3 regions of the Ewingella sp. S1.OA.A_B6 genome follow, and region 3 is predicted to be linked to each of the others. Evidence: predicted binding sites of a transcription regulator. Region 3 holds the regulator's gene; each other region holds the start of a gene.
The links. Region 3 encodes CRP, which controls carbon source genes, mostly activating them, when cyclic AMP is high. Its sites were predicted from a motif close to ATGTGANNNNNNTCACAT; they were not measured.
Positions count from the first base shown of each region.

Region 1: a site for CRP is predicted at 1,354-1,371, ahead of ACMV8I_RS06405 (CidA/LrgA family protein). Genes of this name have one in related genera too.
Region 2: a site for CRP is predicted at 4,080-4,097, ahead of ACMV8I_RS19995 (2-hydroxycarboxylate transporter family protein). Genes of this name have one in related genera too.

Region 1 is NZ_JBLJFK010000001.1:1,334,243-1,340,028, reverse strand. It holds gene flgL (flagellar hook-associated protein FlgL) at 1-37, shown strand, start outside; gene ACMV8I_RS06410 (CidB/LrgB family autolysis modulator) at 223-915, opposite strand; gene ACMV8I_RS06405 (CidA/LrgA family protein) at 912-1,310, opposite strand; partial or broken gene ACMV8I_RS06400 (aquaporin) at 1,552-1,647, shown strand; gene xylB (xylulokinase) at 1,750-3,204, opposite strand; gene xylA (xylose isomerase) at 3,566-4,885, opposite strand; gene xylF (D-xylose ABC transporter substrate-binding protein) at 5,283-5,786, shown strand, end outside.
Region 2 is NZ_JBLJFK010000017.1:19,683-25,468, reverse strand. It holds gene nrdE (class 1b ribonucleoside-diphosphate reductase subunit alpha) at 1-221, shown strand, start outside; gene nrdF (class 1b ribonucleoside-diphosphate reductase subunit beta) at 242-1,225, shown strand; gene mgrA (L-glyceraldehyde 3-phosphate reductase) at 1,460-2,500, shown strand; gene ACMV8I_RS19995 (2-hydroxycarboxylate transporter family protein) at 2,657-4,012, opposite strand; gene ACMV8I_RS19990 (ATP-binding protein) at 4,328-5,786, shown strand, end outside.
Region 3 is NZ_JBLJFK010000009.1:14,639-20,424, reverse strand. It holds gene ACMV8I_RS15770 (aldose 1-epimerase family protein) at 1-458, shown strand, start outside; gene ACMV8I_RS15765 (YhfG family protein) at 589-759, shown strand; gene ACMV8I_RS15760 (putative adenosine monophosphate-protein transferase Fic) at 749-1,351, shown strand; gene ACMV8I_RS15755 (aminodeoxychorismate synthase component II) at 1,409-1,984, shown strand; gene argD (bifunctional acetylornithine/succinyldiaminopimelate transaminase) at 2,151-3,368, shown strand; gene crp (cAMP-activated global transcriptional regulator CRP) at 3,431-4,063, opposite strand; gene ACMV8I_RS15740 (OsmC family protein) at 4,425-4,832, shown strand; gene ACMV8I_RS15735 (phosphoribulokinase) at 4,873-5,742, opposite strand.

The DNA.
Region 1 (5,786 bases), on a different contig from region 3:
CATGCAGGGCATGTCACTCTTTAAAATGAACTCCTGATCCTTTCATACTGATCTGCTTTCCAGAACGGAGGGGCAAAGTCTCCGTTCTGACACGCTTTTCTGAGCATGCTTAAACCGGGTGCGCTCAGCTTTGTATGTCACTCTGTGTTGCAAAGAGCAGGGTGGCATACACCTTTTAGCGTTGATCTGTCAGCCCCTCAAGCGTTTCAATCCTCTACGAATTTACCCAAATACTGCTAATAACACCGGAAACAGGAACGGGGCCAGCAGCGAAGTGATGATCCCGCAGATCACCAGCGCCAGCGAACTGAACGCACCTTCCTGAAAATCCACCTCAGCGCAGCGAGCGGTGCCCAGTGCATGTGAGGCCGTACCCATCGCCAGACCGCGTGAGGCTTTGGTCGTGATCTGCAGAATATTCAAAATAATGTGACCAAACACCGCACCTAAAATGCCGACGAAAATAACGCACACCGCACTGATGGCCGGTATTCCGTTGATGGATTGTGCCGTAGCCATAGCTATCGGCGTGGTAACAGATTTTGGCAATACGGACGCCGCTATTTCAGGTGTGGCACCCATCCATAAAGCAATGGCGGTGCCGGTGACCATCGCCACCACGCTACCGATAAAACAAACACTGATGATCGACTTCCAGCGCGCGCGGATCTGATGCAACTGCTCATACAGCGGGAAAGCCAGCGCGACCACGGCGGGTTGCAGCAGGTCGTTGAGTATTTTGCTGCCGGCGAAATAACGGGCATAAGGGATATGGGTGATCAGCAGCAAAGGGATGATGATCACCATCGACATCAACAGCGGATTGAGCAACGGCAGTTTGAGCTTCACCGCCAATTTGCGAGTGCCGAAAAACACCAGCAACGTTAAGGGCAGGGACCACAGAATGTCGATCATGGTTTCTCCTCCGCCTCGCCGGTGACCGGACGCTCCCGGTGAACATAGTGGGAGCAGTAACCGGTGACCAACAACACGATTAGCGTGCTGATAAAGCAGGAGACGACCAGCGGGCCAAACTGAGTACGCAACACATCGTAATAACTCATTACGCCGACACCAATGGGCACGAACAGTAATGCCATATAGCGAATCAGCACATTACAGCCGGGTTTCACCCAGCGATAAGGTAAGATCTGGGTGCAGAGCAGGGTAAACAGGATCAGCATACCAATGATACTGCCAGGGATGGTGAGCGGCAGCAATGATGAAACACCAATACCTGCGTACAGGCAGAGGTAAATCAATACAAATGCCCTGATATACTGCAATAACAGCGTTATGATGTTGCGCATAGCCTTCTTTCCAGTGGGGTGACGTATTCATCATACAATTAAAGCGTGATCTATACCACAAAACTGAGTATGAAATTAATGAATGAGTGTATGCCATTTTTGAGCGAGGAGGCACTTGATATGCAGAAAATTATGCAGAGATTATCGGGTGCGAGTGGATCATGTTCTGGCCATGAAAAATCTTCACAAAGTTACATTACTATTGAATTCCCCACTTTAAAGATAACTCCAGGGGTCATGAGCACTAGAGCAACTGTGGGTATTTTGGCTTGTCCCGTTAATCGGTGGCGTTGTGGGTGGATTGATATATCGATTCCTGCTTCAGAAGAACGAGTAGGTTGTAGGGGAATAAGTAGGATGAACACCAAAAGGCGCTTTTTCGAGCGCCTTTTGGCTTAAGTGCACTTGCTCCATGTACAGTGCTGTCTGTAAGCGAAATTCAACTCATTAAGGGTAATAAACGTTGATACAGCTCACTGAATACCTTGCGACGGGAGCTGTAGGCGAGGTGCCTGACCTTATCCGGCTGGTGGGTTTGTTCTAAAGGCAAAGCTGGCAGTAATTGCGCCAGGGATTTCTGCGGGTTCATGGCAATTTGCGCCAGTCTGGCCGCGCCCAGTGCTGGGCCCACATCCCCACCGGTGCGATATTCGAGAACTTGACCGCTGATATCTGCCAGCATTTGCCGCCAGTAAGGACTGCGCGCGCCACCGCCAATCAGGATGATCGAATCCGGTTTCAGACCGGTGGCATGCAGCGCGTCCATGCCCTCTGCCAGGGCAAAACCTACGCCTTCAAGTACTGCACGGCCGATATCCGCTGGCCCATGCTCATGCGTAAGACCAAACAGCGTGCCTTTGGCCTGCGGGTTATTGTGCGGCGTTCGTTCGCCGGACAGGTAGGGCAGGAACCATACCGGCGTTTCTGAGGGCGTCGATTGCTCAACCAGCTTCAGCAAGTCACCTACCGAGGCCATCCCGGTCAGTTTTGCAGCCCAGTCAAGGCAAGAGGCAGCGCTGAGCATCACGGACATCAAGTGCCAGGTATCGGGTAAGGTGTGACAGAAGCTATGTACGGCCTGTTGTGGATTACTGAGGAAACCGTCGCTAACCGCAAAATAGACGCCTGACGTCCCGAGAGAGAGCATGGCCTGACCTGCACGGTATAAGCCAACACCTACCGCACCTGCCGCATTGTCACCGCCACCCGCAATCACCGGTATGCACCCGATGCCCCAGCGTTTTGCCAGTTCGGCTGAAACTTTGCCCGTCATCTGGCAGCCTTCGAACAGCTCAGGCATCTGCTTCCGATGCAGGAAGCACGCGCTGAGCATGGCGTCACTCCAGTCGCGTTTAGCGACATCCAGCCACATAGTCCCCGCTGCATCTGACATATCAGTGGCAAAATTTCCGCTGATGCGCCAGCGCAGGTAATCTTTGGGTAGCAATACTTTATCTATCTGGTTAAATACCTCAGGCTCATGCTGTTTTATCCATGCCAGTTTAGGCGCTGTGAAGCCCGGCATCATGACGTTTCCTGTGATATGGCGGGATTCGGGCACGGTTTTTTCCAGTTCCAGACATTGTTTAAAACTGCGTCCGTCGTTCCATAAGATAGCCGGGCGTAATATCTCTCCGTGCGCACCGAGCAGCGTGGCACTGTGCATTTGACCCGTCAGGCCAAGGGCTTTGACGGTAGAGAGATCCTGTATTGTTGCCAGCGCCAAAATGGTTCTGTCGGTCGCATTCCACCACTGCTCAGGATCCTGTTCTGACCATAAAGGATGAGGGCGAGAAAGGGTGAGTGATTCGCTGTGAGTGGCGACTACCTGCCCGGATTCGCTGAGCAAAATGGCTTTTACGCCGGATGTACCGAGATCGATACCGAGATACATATTCACCTCTTTCTGCACCCGTTATCCTCGTCATACTTCAAGTAGCATGTGCGTTAGCTGCCCCCATTCCCCCCAGTACCTTGTTATTCATGTTCCTGGGGGGAATGGGCTTGCCGCCTGACTGCAATTCGAATTATGTAGAGTATATCTTCCGGTCGTTTGAAATTTATCGGGTACATTCATCGTGGTTATCACCCGGCAGTTTTCACCGGGACGTTTTATACTCGTCATACTTCAAGCTGCATCTTTGTTGGCCACGCTCACTCACCCGAATCACTTAGTTTACTAAGCTCATCGGGATTCCTTCTCTTGCCGCCTCGATGCACCTCGAATTATTTGGGGTATAGCCATTACGCAGTGATTAACTGAACAGGTAGCGGTTAACCAGATTTTCTAGCTTTTCCTGATGGCCGCTCTGATGCACCGGCGCTAACTGTTGCTGCTGTGCAAACTTCGCCAGTTCATCCAGTGACATTTTACCCTGCAAAATCTGTTGGCCCAGCTCAGTATTCCAACCTGAATAGCGTTGGGCGACGTGCTTGTCGAGTTCACCATCAGCAATCATTTTCGCCGCGACTTTCAGCGCCAGCGCCATGGTATCCATGCCGCCAATATGCCCATAGAACAGGTCATACTTGTCGGTGCTCTGACGGCGAACCTTAGCATCGAAGTTCAGACCACCGGTTGTGAAACCGCCCGCTTTGATGATTTCATACATCACCAGCGCATTCTCTTCAACGCTGTTAGGGAATTGATCGGTGTCCCAGCCACACTGCGGGTCACCACGGTTAGCATCCACGGAGCCAAAGATACCCAAGGCAATGGCGTTAGCAATTTCGTGATGGAATGAATGGCCTGCCAGCGTCGCATGGTTAGCTTCTACGTTAACCTTGATCTCTTTTTCCAGCCCAAATTGCTGCAGGAAGCCATAGACCGAGGCAACGTCATAATCATACTGATGCTTGGTCGGTTCCTGCGGTTTTGGTTCAATCAGTAACGTTCCCTGGAATCCGGTTTTGTGTTTGTGCTCAACCACCAGTTGCATGAAACGACCAATTTGCTCACGTTCCTGGCGTAAATCAGTGTTAAGCAACGTTTCGTAACCTTCACGTCCACCCCAGAGAACGTAATTTTCACCGCCCAGTTGCTTAGTGGCGTTCATTGCAGTGAAGACCTGTGTAGCGGCCCAGGTAAAAATTTCAGGATTCGGATTGGTCGCCGCACCGGCACCGTAGCGTGGATGGGAGAAACAGTTAGCTGTGCCCCACAACAGTTTTACGCCGCTGCTCTCCTGCTTTTGCGCCAGCACGTCGGTCATAACGGCAAAGTTATTGACATACTCTTTCAGCGAGTTGCCTTCCGGCGAAACGTCGACGTCGTGGAAGCAGTAATAAGGCACGCTGAGTTTTTGGAAGAATTCAAATGCCACATCGGCTTTACGTTTTGCCAATTCCAAAGCGTCGCCGGGTTGCTGCCATGGGCGATCAAAAGCCCCCACGCCAAACATGTCCGAACCGTTCCAGCAGAATGTATGCCAGTAGCAAGCGGCAAATCTCAAATGCTCAGCCATGGTTTTGCCGAGAATGATCTCATTCGGATTGTAATGGCGGAATGAGAGCGGGTTTTTGCTGTGAGTTCCTTCGTAGCGAACCGCGTCAAGCTTGTCAAAATAAGCGTGCATTGAAAACTCCTTGGAAACTGGCCCAGACCTGCTGGGAGGTGAGAGCCGTTATCTTCGGAGTTGTGGCGGTGTCTCACAATTACGATATTTAACACTCAAATTAACTTAATTATTATCTGTGCGGCAGATCGCAAAAATAGCCGTTTTTACACCGTTATTTTTATAATTACGAGAGTTCCGGAGAAAGTCGGTGTTGGAAGGGTGTCTATGGCAATCAAACCATGATCTTCATCAAATATTAGAAAAGAAACTAAAAATCGTAATGCTACGGTTAAAATCTGCAATTGCTGAATAATTGCTGAGCGACAACAATTCATTCGCCACAACGTTCCCTGTGGTTGCTTCCACATTTATTTATTTCTCTTTCCCTGCCTCTTTATAAAAAAGGTTTTAGAAGATGAAAATGAAAACATTGTTACTCAGTGCCAGCGCAGCCATACTCCTTTTTAGCCATGTCGGGATGGCAAAAGAAATAAAAATTGGTATGGCAATCGATGACTTACGACTGGAGCGTTGGCAGAAAGACAGGGATATATTTGTGGCGAAAGCCAAAACGCTGGGAGCCGATGTGTTTGTGCAATCTGCCAACGGAAACGAAGAAACACAGATGGCACAGATTGAAAATATGATCAATCGCGGTGTCGATGTGCTGGTGATTATCCCCTATAACGGCGAAGTGCTGAGTAATGTTATTGCCGAGGCCAAACGCGAAGGTATTAAAGTTTTAGCCTATGACCGGATGATTAACAACGCAGATATTGATTTTTATATTTCGTTTGATAACGAAAAAGTGGGTGAATTACAGGCACAAAGCTTGGTTGAGCGCGTGCCACAAGGCAACTATTTCTTGATGGGCGGCTCGCCGGTCGATAATAACGCCAAACTGTTCCGCGCCGGGCAG
Region 2 (5,786 bases), on a different contig from region 3:
GTCCGGAAAAGATTATTGATACCTACGCAGAAGCGACACAGCACGTCGATCAGGGCTTGTCTCTGACGCTGTTCTTCCGCGATACCGCCACCACGCGCGATATCAATAAAGCGCAGATTTACGCCTGGCGTAAGGGCATCAAAACCATCTATTACATCCGCCTTCGTCAGATGGCGCTGGCAGGCACCGAAGTTCAGGGCTGCGTGTCTTGCACGCTGTAACCGACTGAAAGGACTGAATGATGAGCACCGTAAAACAATTGTTGATTTCACAACCGGTCAGCAAAGCCATTAACTGGAACAAGCTTCAGGACGATAAAGATCTGGAGGTGTGGAATCGCCTGACCTCCAACTTCTGGCTGCCGGAAAAGGTGCCGCTGTCGAACGATATCCCATCGTGGGCGACCCTGAGCGCGCAGGAAAAGCAGTTGACCATCCGCGTGTTTACCGGTCTGACGCTGCTCGATACCGTCCAGAATGTCGTGGGGGCGCCGACGCTGATGAGAGACGCAGTGACGCAACATGAGGAAGCTGTTTACTCGAACATCTGCTTTATGGAAGCAGTACATGCACGTTCGTACAGCTCGATCTTCTCAACGCTGTGTGCCACCGTGGACGTAGATGAAGCCTATCGCTGGAGCGAAGAGAACGTCGCACTGCAAAACAAAGCGGCAATCATTCTTTCTTATTATGACGGCGAAGATCCGCTGATGAAGAAAGTCGCCAGCGTGTTCCTCGAATCCTTCCTGTTCTACTCCGGCTTTTATCTGCCGATGTACTGGTCAAGCCGCGCCAAGCTGACCAACACCGCCGATCTGATCCGTTTGATCATCCGCGATGAGGCCGTTCACGGCTACTACATCGGGTATAAATTCCAGAGAGCGCTGGCGCTGGAAAGCGAAGAGCGGCAGCGTCAAATCAAAGAGCAAGCATTTGATCTGATGCAGGATTTGTACGACAACGAGATCCGCTACACCGAAGAGTTGTACGACAGTGTCGGCTGGAGCGAAGACGTGAAGAAATTCCTGCACTACAACGCCAACAAAGCGCTGATGAATCTCGGCTACGAAGCCCTGTTCCCGGCCAGCATGGCGGACGTCAATCCGGCGATCCTCTCCGCACTATCGCCAAACGCCGACGAAAACCACGACTTCTTCTCGGGTTCAGGTTCGTCATACGTGATTGGTACGGCGGTAAATACGGAAGATGAGGACTGGGATTTCTAAATAGCCCCTTGCGAGTGAGCGGGTTGGCCTTTTCTCCTTCCCCTCTCACGAGGGGAAGGCGGGGATGGGGTGTGGGTTTTACCAGACCAGAATGTAGCTGTAGAGTCGCCAGCCAAACCCCCTCCCAACCTCCCCCTGGCAGGTGGAGGAGTATTCCGATGTTGCCCTTATTGCTCTGAGCGTTAGTATAGAAACAGTGTTTCAAAACCCTACACCATCAGAAAAGGAGACATCATGCCCTACACTGCTTCGCCCTCCCGCTATGAAACCATGCAATTTCGCCGCTGCGGTCAAAGCGGCCTCAAACTCCCTGCACTTTCTCTTGGCCTGTGGCACAGCTTCGGCCACATCAGCCCGCTGGAGTCGCAACGCGCTTTGCTGCAAAAAGCGTTTGATCTGGGGATCACCCATTTCGATCTGGCCAATAACTACGGGCCGCCTCCGGGTTCGGCGGAAGAGAACTTTGGCAAGCTGCTGCGTCAGGATTTTTCGCCGTATCGCGATGAACTGATCATCTCCACCAAAGCCGGGTACGACATGTGGCCGGGGCCTTATGGCGCGGGTGGCTCACGCAAATATCTGCTGGCAAGCCTTGACCAAAGCCTGCAACGCATGGGGCTGGATTACGTCGATATTTTCTATTCGCACCGCGTGGATGAAGAGACACCGATGGAAGAAACCGCCTCTGCACTGGCTTATGCCGTACAAAGCGGCAAAGCGCTCTATGTCGGGATTTCGTCTTATTCGCCGGAACGCACGCAGAAAATGGCGGAGCTATTGCGCGAGCTTAACGTACCGCTACTGATCCATCAGCCATCTTACAATCTGCTGAACCGCTGGGTCGATAAGAGCGGCTTGCTGGATACGCTGGAACAAAATGGCGCGGGCTGTATCGCGTTCACGCCGCTGGCGCAAGGGCTGCTGACCGGTAAATATCTCAACGGTATTCCGGACGGTTCAAGGATGCAGGCCGAAGGCAATAAAGTGCGCGGGCTGAATGCCAAAATGCTCACCGACGCCAATCTGAACAGCCTGCGGTTGCTCAATGAAATGGCGCAACAACGCGGCCAGACAATGGCACAGATGGCGCTGAGCTGGTTGTTGAAAGACGACCGTGTGACCTCGGTGCTGATTGGTGCGAGCCGCCCTGAGCAACTGGATGAAAACGTGAAATCACTGGAGAATTTGCGTTTCAGCGCAGACGAGCTGGCGGCGATCGATAAATATGTCGCTGACGGGGAATTGAATCTCTGGCAGGCGTCTTCGGACAAATAAAGCGTTCATAAAACAGCAGGCCGGTGACTCGTTGTTGAGTGCGCAAATAACAACTGAAGCATAAAAAACAACCACGCTACAACGAGTCTAAAAAAGGACTATTCATCCTTTTTATTGGGAAACGCCTCCCTTCCGGCGAAAGGGAGGCGTTATGGTTCAGGAGAAAAACTTCGCCAGTACCAGCAAACCGACGGTAACATTGATAGCGCCACCGATACGCGTAGCGATTTGCGCAAACGGCATTAACGTCATGCGGTTACCGGAAGTGAGGATCGCCACATCGCCGGTGCCGCCCTGCCCGCTCTGACAGCAGGAAACAATGGCAACGTCGATCGGATGCATGCCGATCTTTTTCCCAACAAAGAAGCCAGTGCCGACCAGTGCGCAGACGGTGGTGACGATCACGCACAGGTTCTGCACGGTGAAAGCGTTCACCAGCTCCTGCCAGGGTGTGATCGCCACGCCAACGGCAAACAGCACCGGATAGGTCACGGCAGTGCGAAAGAATTTATACACCACCATCGAACCTTGTTGAATGGTCGGTGAAACACCGTTGAGCAGTTTCAACACCACAGCGGCAAACAGCATGCCGACCGGTGCGGGCAAGCCAATCAGATGTTGACCTAGCATCCCTACCATATACAGCAGGATCGCCAGCAGAGCGCCACAGGCAAGAGCATTAACGTCAGGCTTACCGGTAAACACCTCAAGACCATGGTCAAGCATACCTTTCTTACTCGGCATCAGTTGGCCTTCGCCGGTCAGATGCGGGTAGCGTTTCCCAACCTGGTTCAGTACACCCGCCAGCACAATGGCAGTCAGGCTGCCAAGCATGACGATCGGTAAAATACGCCCGAGTGCCACGCCCTGCTCCATATGCAGAATGGTCGCGTAACCCATTGACAGCGGGATCGCCCCTTCGCCAACCCCACCCGCCATGATCGGCAAGATCAGGAAGAAAAAGGTCTGGAACGGCGGCAGACCCAGCAGCGTGCCCATCGCCAGCCCGGCCAACATGCCGACAATCTCACCACACAACATCGGCACAAAAATACGCACAAAGCCCTGGATCAACACCTGGCGGTTCATGCTCATGATGCTGCCCACAATAATGCAGCAAATATACAGGTAGAGAATGTTGGTGGATTTGTAGAATTTGATAGTGGAATCCACCACCACGTCCGGTAGCAGACCGTAGTGCACCATCGCAGACGGGATAAAGGTAGCACAGATGGCCGCCGCCCCCATTTTACCCACCAGCGGTAAACGCTTGCCAAACTCGCCGCATGCGAAGCCAAAGAACGCCAGCGTCGCCACCATCACCACAATATCGCTGGGCAACTTTCCGTTCAGGCAATCAAGCAAAATCAGCACGCCCGCCAGCAGGAAGAACGGCAGCGGAATGATCCCTATCTTGTAATTATCCAGAATATGCCACCAGCGTTCTTTGGCGGAAAGGGGCTGCGTCTTGGGATCTTTAGCAACCAGATAGGTGTCATCGGTTGTGCTCATGGCATGGCTCTCTTCTTTATAAATTACTCGACAGAGAATGAGCATAGGAAATCACCCGGCAGGCGGGTTGTGAGGTTGCTCATATTAAAACCACTGATTTAAAGGTTGTAATGGTGTTAATGACGTTAATGCTACGGTGGCTGCAATCCTTATCAACTTTGTAGTAAATAGCGCGCTTAGCATTTTTGTTAGTGTGGATATTAACGACATTCCGTGCGGTCTATGCGCTTTTGCTCACAACTGACTCTGCGGGGAATGTTACCGGTGAAAGACGCGTGTTAGGCTTATTCTTCACCTTCCGCCCTGGCATACTGAATGAAATTACGATTTACATTCCAGATAAAACTGTTTCTCTCTCTGGTGGCATTTTCCTGCGTATTGCTGGCCCTGTTCGGTGCATTTCTTTTTCACACCATTGACCGCCAGCTAAACCACGATCTCGGCAACCGCGCCAAGGTTCAGGCGTCACAAATTGCCCTGATGCCGGGTTTGTCTGCATTGGTGGCAGCCCATGACAGTGCGGGGATCGCCCGTTTAGTCGCACCGCTGAGGGCGAAAAGCGACGCCAGCTATATTGTGGTCGGTGACGTTCACGAAAATCATTTGTACCACTCGGAGTCGCCGGATCGCGTTGGCAAACCGATGGTCGGCGGGGATAACGCAGGCGTGCTGGCGGGGAAAACCATCATTTCGGTACGTCAGGGCGGCATCGGCATTTCATTACGCAGTAAAGCGCCGGTGTTGGATGAACATAACAAGGTGATCGGCATTGTCTCGGTCGGTTATCTCACGTCATACATCGATGACATTACCGTCAGGCAACTGGCGCAGGCGGCGCTCTCCGGCCTGCTGCTGTTGGTACTGCTGTTTATTTTCTCGTGGCTGTTCAGTAAAAATCTCAAAAAGCAGATGTTCTGGCTGGAGCCCAAAGAGATAGCCCTGCTGGTTCGCCAGCAAAAAGCGCTGCTGGAAGCCATTTATGAAGGGGTGATCGCCATTGATGATCGCCAGCGACTTATCTCGATAAATCACGCAGCCCGTGAGTTGCTGGCGTTATCACAGCCCGAAGCCGCGCTCATCGGCCAAAACATACGAGATGTGATTCATACCGATACCCCATTTTTTACCAGCGATAGCGCGACCCCCAACCGCCACGATGAAGTCACCCGCTTTAACCAGCGGCAGGTGATAGTAAACCGGGTACGTATCGAACTGGAACCCGCCACGCAAACCGGCTGGGTATTTAGCTTTCGCGATAAAAATGATATCAACACCCTCAGCAGCCAGCTCAGCCAGGTGAAACGCTACGCTGATAATCTGCGCATCATGCGCCACGAACAACTTAACTGGACGGCAACGCTGGCAGGTTTACTGCATATGAAGCGCTACGACGAGGCGATCGGCTATATTCAGGCACAGTCCGAAGGGGCTCAGGCGGTGCTGGATTTTGTCTCGACACGTTTCGCCTCCCCGACGCTGTGTGGTTTGTTGTTGGGGAAATATGCCAGTGCGCGGGAAAAAGGCGTGCAGCTCAGTTTCGATCCAGCCTGTCAGTTTCGCCGCCTGCCTGCGGAGTTGACAGAGTCTGAGCTGATGTCGATTATCGGTAACCTGATCGATAACGCCATTGACGCCACCCTTGCGGCACCGGCACCGCATCAGCCGGTCGAGTTTTATCTGTCGGACAGCCATGATGAGCTGCTGATAGAAGTCGCCGATCAGGGCGTCGGCCTGACGCCGGCGCTACGCCCGAAAATTTTTGAGCAAGGCGTGA
Region 3 (5,786 bases):
CACCTTTCAATGATTATGCCAAAAAAGGCATGAACGACTGGCAGACCTACGCCGGTCCGACCAAAAACTTTGATGAAATGGTTTTCAATATGGTGCCTTACGCCGATGCACAGGGTAAAACAGTTGCAGGTGTAGTTAACAAAGCCGGTAACAAAGGTGCGTCGATTGAGTTCAATACTCATCAGTTACCTTTGTTGACCTTGTGGAAAAACACGGACACACTGAAACAAGGATACGTCACTGGCATTGAACCTGGCACTAACTATGCCTATCCAGTGACCATCGAACGTAAGCAGGGCCGTGTGAAACAGCTGCAACCTGGGCAGAGTACAGTTTTTGAACTGACTTACTCGCTGCTGCCAGATGCTGCCGCGGTAAGTAAATTTGAGCAACGGGTTAAAACGATTCAGGGCACTCAGAAAACCGAAACCAGCGATAAGCCTATCGCCGTTGAGTGATCATCCTGAAATATGAGTTTTTTCAAGGCGCCCCGGTGGCGCCTTTTTGTTGGTTTTTTTCGTCGGCCTTTCCCTGTCTATACTTACCCTTGGAAGACCGGTGTCAAAAACCCATGCCAGAGGAGTTGAGATGAGTACTAAACCGACCCTAAAACAGAAAGAACAGTTGTTCCGTGAGCGTCAAAACCACAACTTCATGGCCAGCAGCCAGCTGGATGGATTGCAAATCGACCAGGTCAGGCTAAGTGATGAGCAAATTGCTCAACGGCTTGAAGATTTGAGGGCGCACTATGAACGATAAACTGAACGCAGGCGTCGATACGTATGTCTATCCTGGTATTGATGTGCTGAAAAATAAACTGGAAATCCACGAAGCTAACCGTCTGGCGCAGGCCGAAATGGCCTTTACCGCGCTGCGTGCGGCCACGATTACGCTGGGCCAACCTGCAATGGGTTTGCCGCATCTTTGTGCCATTCATCAGACGCTGTTTCAGGATATCTATACCTGGGCCGGTGAGCTGCGCGAAATGGACATCTACAAAGATGAAACACCTTTCTGCCACTTTGCCTATATCGAAAAAGAGGGTAATGCGCTGATGCAGGCGCTGGAGGACGAAGGCTATCTGGCGGACCTGCCGCTTGATGGACTTTGTAAGAAACTGGCTCACTATTATACCGGTATCAACCTGCTGCACCCGTTTCGTGAAGGGAATGGCCGCGCACAGCGTATCTTCTTCGAGCAACTGATTATTCATGCGGGTTATGATATTCATTGGTCAAAAGTCGGGCAGGAGAGCTGGCTGGAAGCTAATAAAGCGGCGGCGTTCGGTAACGAAAAATTGCTGAAGGATGTCTTCAAGAAAGTTGTCAGTGAAATCGACAGCGGCAACTAGCCACGAAAGTGGGTAGAATCGGCCGGGTACTTTCATCGACTGAAGACCCGGACCGCCATGCTGCTGCTGATCGACAACTACGACTCCTTTACTTATAACCTCTATCAATATTTCTGCGAGCTGGGCGCTGAGGTTTTGGTCAAACGTAACGACCAGCTCAGCCTCGCTGATATTGAACAGTGGGCTCCTTCCCATCTGGTGATCTCCCCTGGCCCTTGTACGCCGGACGACGCCGGAATATCCCTTACGGCAATCACCCATTTTGCCAACCGGTTACCTATCCTCGGTGTCTGCCTTGGGCATCAGGCCATGGCGCAGGCTTTTGGCGGGCAGGTAGTGCGGGCACGTCAGGCGGTTCATGGTAAAACCTCGCCAATTCGTCACACCGGACAGAGTGTTTTCCGTGGTCTTAACAATCCTCTGACCGTGACGCGCTACCATTCGCTGATTGTTGACATCGACAGCCTGCCGGACTGTTTCACGCTCACCGCCTGGACCGAACGCGATGGTCAGCCTGACGAGATCATGGGTATTGCCCACAATCATCTGCCGTTGCACGGTGTGCAGTTCCATCCTGAAAGCATTCTCAGCGAGCAGGGTCACCAGTTGCTGGATAATTTCCTTAAGATTTAGATAGTTAATTCGTGATAATAAATTACTTTTCAAAAAAGCTGGTTTTCGATTGCCTGCGGGTGATTTTTTATGCATATTTTATGACTATATTTTCATATTTAGTTTTGTTTTGAAGATATACTTATAATGGCAATATACTTGTAATGGATTGAAGGGGATGAAGGTAATGGCAGAAAAATCAGCGGTAAGTCGTGACGCTTTTGATCGGGTTATTTTGCCGGTTTATGCACCCGCGCAGTTTATTCCGGTGAAAGGGAAGGGGAGCCGTGTGTGGGACCAGCAGGGCAAAGAGTATGTCGATTTCGCCGGGGGTATTGCGGTGACGGCACTCGGTCATTGCCATCCTGCGCTGGTGAAAGCCTTGCATGAGCAGGGTGAAACTCTGTGGCATGTCAGTAACGTATTTACCAACGAACCCGCACTGCGATTGGCACAGAAGCTTATTGATGCCACCTTTGCCGATCGGGTGTTTTTTGCCAACTCAGGAGCAGAAGCCAACGAAGCCGCTTTCAAGCTGGCGCGCTATTATGCCTCGCACCGCCACAGCCCGTACAAAAGCAAAATCATTGCCTTCCATAATGCATTTCATGGCCGCACGTTGTTTACGGTTTCCGTGGGTGGCCAGCCTAAATATTCAGACGGCTTCGGCCCGAAACCGGCTGACATCGTGCATGTACCGTTCAACGATCTCGACGCGGTGAAAGCTGTCATTGATGATCACACCTGCGCCATTGTGGTTGAACCGGTCCAGGGCGAAGGCGGTGTTACGCCAGCCACTCAGGCATTCTTGCAAGGTTTGCGCGATTTGTGCGATGAGCATCAGGCTTTGCTGGTGTTTGACGAAGTGCAGAGCGGCATGGGACGTAGCGGTAAGCTGTTCAGCTACATGAATTACGGCGTTACCCCGGACATTCTGACCGCGGCCAAAGCGCTCGGCGGCGGTTTCCCGGTCAGCGCCATGTTGGCGACGGAAGACGTGGCCTCGGTGATGGAACCCGGCAAGCATGGCACCACCTACGGCGGAAACCCGTTAGCGTGTGCCGTCGCTGAAGCTGCGCTGGATATCATCAACACGCCAGAGGTTCTGGCTGGCATCGGCGAGCGCCGCGCGGCATTTATTCAGGCATTGGAAGCGATTAATCAGAAATACTGCGTATTCAAAGAATTCCGTGGTCAGGGGTTATTGATTGGTGCTGAGTTATCTGACGCCTATAAAAACCGCGCCAGTGAGTTCCATAAAGCCGCTGCCGACTGCGGCCTGATGATGTTGGTGGCAGGCCCTAACGTCATGCGGTTTGCGCCATCCCTGGTGATTGAGTTCGCAGACATCAGCGAGGGGATGAATCGCTTTGAGGAAGCCATTGGGAAAGTGTTGAGCGCTTGAGGTTTCCCTATTCTCCAATAAAAACGGCGCGACAGTTGCCTGTCGCGCCGTTTTTCAGGGAATCAACGGGTGCCGTAAACGACAATCGTTTTACCGTGAGCGGAGATCAAACTCTGATCTTCCAGCATCTTGAGGATACGGCCAACCGTCTCGCGTGAACAGCCGACGATTTGACCAATTTCCTGACGGGTTATTTTGATCTGCATACCATCCGGGTGGGTCATCGCATCCGGCTGTTTTGCCAGACTCAGCAAAGTTTGCGCGATACGGCCCGTCACGTCGAGGAAGGCGAGGTTACCCACTTTCTCCGAAGTCACTTGCAACCGAGTCGCCATCTGAGCAGAAAGACGCATCAGAATGTCTGGATTAACCTGAATTAACTGGCGGAATTTTTTATAAGAGATTTCAGCCACTTCGCAAGCAGATTTAGCACGAACCCATGCACTACGCTCCTGGCCTTCTTCGAAGAGTCCCAGCTCGCCGATGAAGTCACCTTGGTTCAGGTAGGAAAGTATCATCTCTTTGCCTTCTTCATCTTTAATCAGGACGGCAACCGACCCTTTCACGATGTAGTAGAGCGTTTCGGCTTTTTCACCTTGGTGAATCAGCGTACTTTTGGACGGATATTTATGTATATGACAGTGAGACAGGAACCATTCGAGAGTAGGGTCTGTTTGTGGCTTGCCGAGAACCATTAGTTATTATCCTCTGTTATTATCGCTGCCCAAAATCACAGGGCTCAGAGTTCCCTGTACGGCGTCTTAAAAATGCGCGCCCTTTTAGCATAAGAACTGTCCAGTAATGCTGCAAGCGGGAGTCGGAGTGTAACAGCGTTATAAATGTTGTTAACACCGTGGTTTCATATGAAAACCACAAACCCATCACCGCAATTTACTGAAAAGTATGTATCGGCTCTGTTTGTAGCACAGGTTTGAGCGAGTGTCTTCTGTTGTCTCGCTTCAGCATGATGGCGATCGGGTTACGTTGCTGGTTTTTTCCTAAAAGGGTAGTCTGAGAAGAATTCAGTTTAAATGAAAGCAGCGGGAGTAAGGCATTATGCAGGCACGCGTAAAGTGGGTAGAAGGGCTGACGTTTTTGGGTGAATCTGCGTCAGGTCACCAGGTTTTAATGGACGGTAACGCGGGCGATAAAGCCCCAAGCCCGATGGAGATGTTGCTGATGTCGATGGGCGGTTGCAGCGCCATCGACGTAGTGTCTATCTTGCAAAAGGGCCGCAACGATGTGCAGAACTGCGAAGTCAAACTGACGTCTGAACGCCGTGAGGAAGCACCGAGGCTGTTCACTCATATCAACCTGCACTTTATTGTCACCGGAAAAGAGTTGTCAGATAAAGTGGTTGAGCGCGCGGTGTCCTTGTCGGCTGAAAAATACTGTTCGGTATCTCTGATGCTGGGTAAAGCCGCCTCCATCACTCATAGCTTTGAAGTGGTTGAGCCGGAGTGAGTGACTAAATGCCGCAGTGCTTAGGCGTGCGGCATCTTCCTCACTTAATCTTCTTCCCTTCCATCAGGCGCTGCACCAGTGGTGCCATAATCAGCTCCATCGCCAGCCCCATTTTACCGCCCGGCACCACCAGCGTATTGATGTGCGAGATAAACGAACCTTGCAGCATCGCCAGCAGATAAGGAAAATCTATATCGTCCAGCCCGCGAAAGTGAATCACTACAAAGCTTTCATCCAGTGAAGGGATGGCCTTGGCAGCGAACGGGTTGGAGGTGTCTACCGTCGGTACGCGCTGGAAGTTGATGTGCGTGCGGGAGAACTGTGGGGTGATGTAGTTGATGTAGTCATCCATTGAACGCACCACTGAATCCATGACTGCTTCACGCGAATGGCCCCGTTCACCGGTGTCACGTACCAGTTTCTGGATCCACTCGAGGTTAACAATCGGCACCACGCCGACCAGCAAATCTACCTGAGAGGCGACATCGATTTTGTCGGTCACTACGCCGCCGTGCAGTCCTTCATAGAATAATACGTCGGTCGGTTCTTCCAGTGCCTCCCACGGCGTAAAGGTGCCCGGCACCTGATTATAAGGAACCGCTTCGTCATAAGTATGTAAGTATTTACGGGAACGGCCACTGCCATTTTCACCATACTCTTTGAAGCTTTGTTCCAGTAAACCAAAGTCATTGGCTTCCGGGCCGAAATAGCTGATGTGGCGGCCCAGATCACGAGCTTTACGGATTGCTGCGTCCATTTCCGGGCGGGTAAAGTGGTGAAAACTGTCGCCTTCCAGTTCAGCAGAGCGTAGGCCAAGCTGTTGGAATATCTTACGAAACGCCAGGCTAGTGGTGGTAGTGCCTGCACCGCTCGAACCGGTGACAGCAATCACGGGATGTTTGGCTGACATAGGGCTGATGACTCCATAGTAATGGTGACGCTACTGCGCCCAAA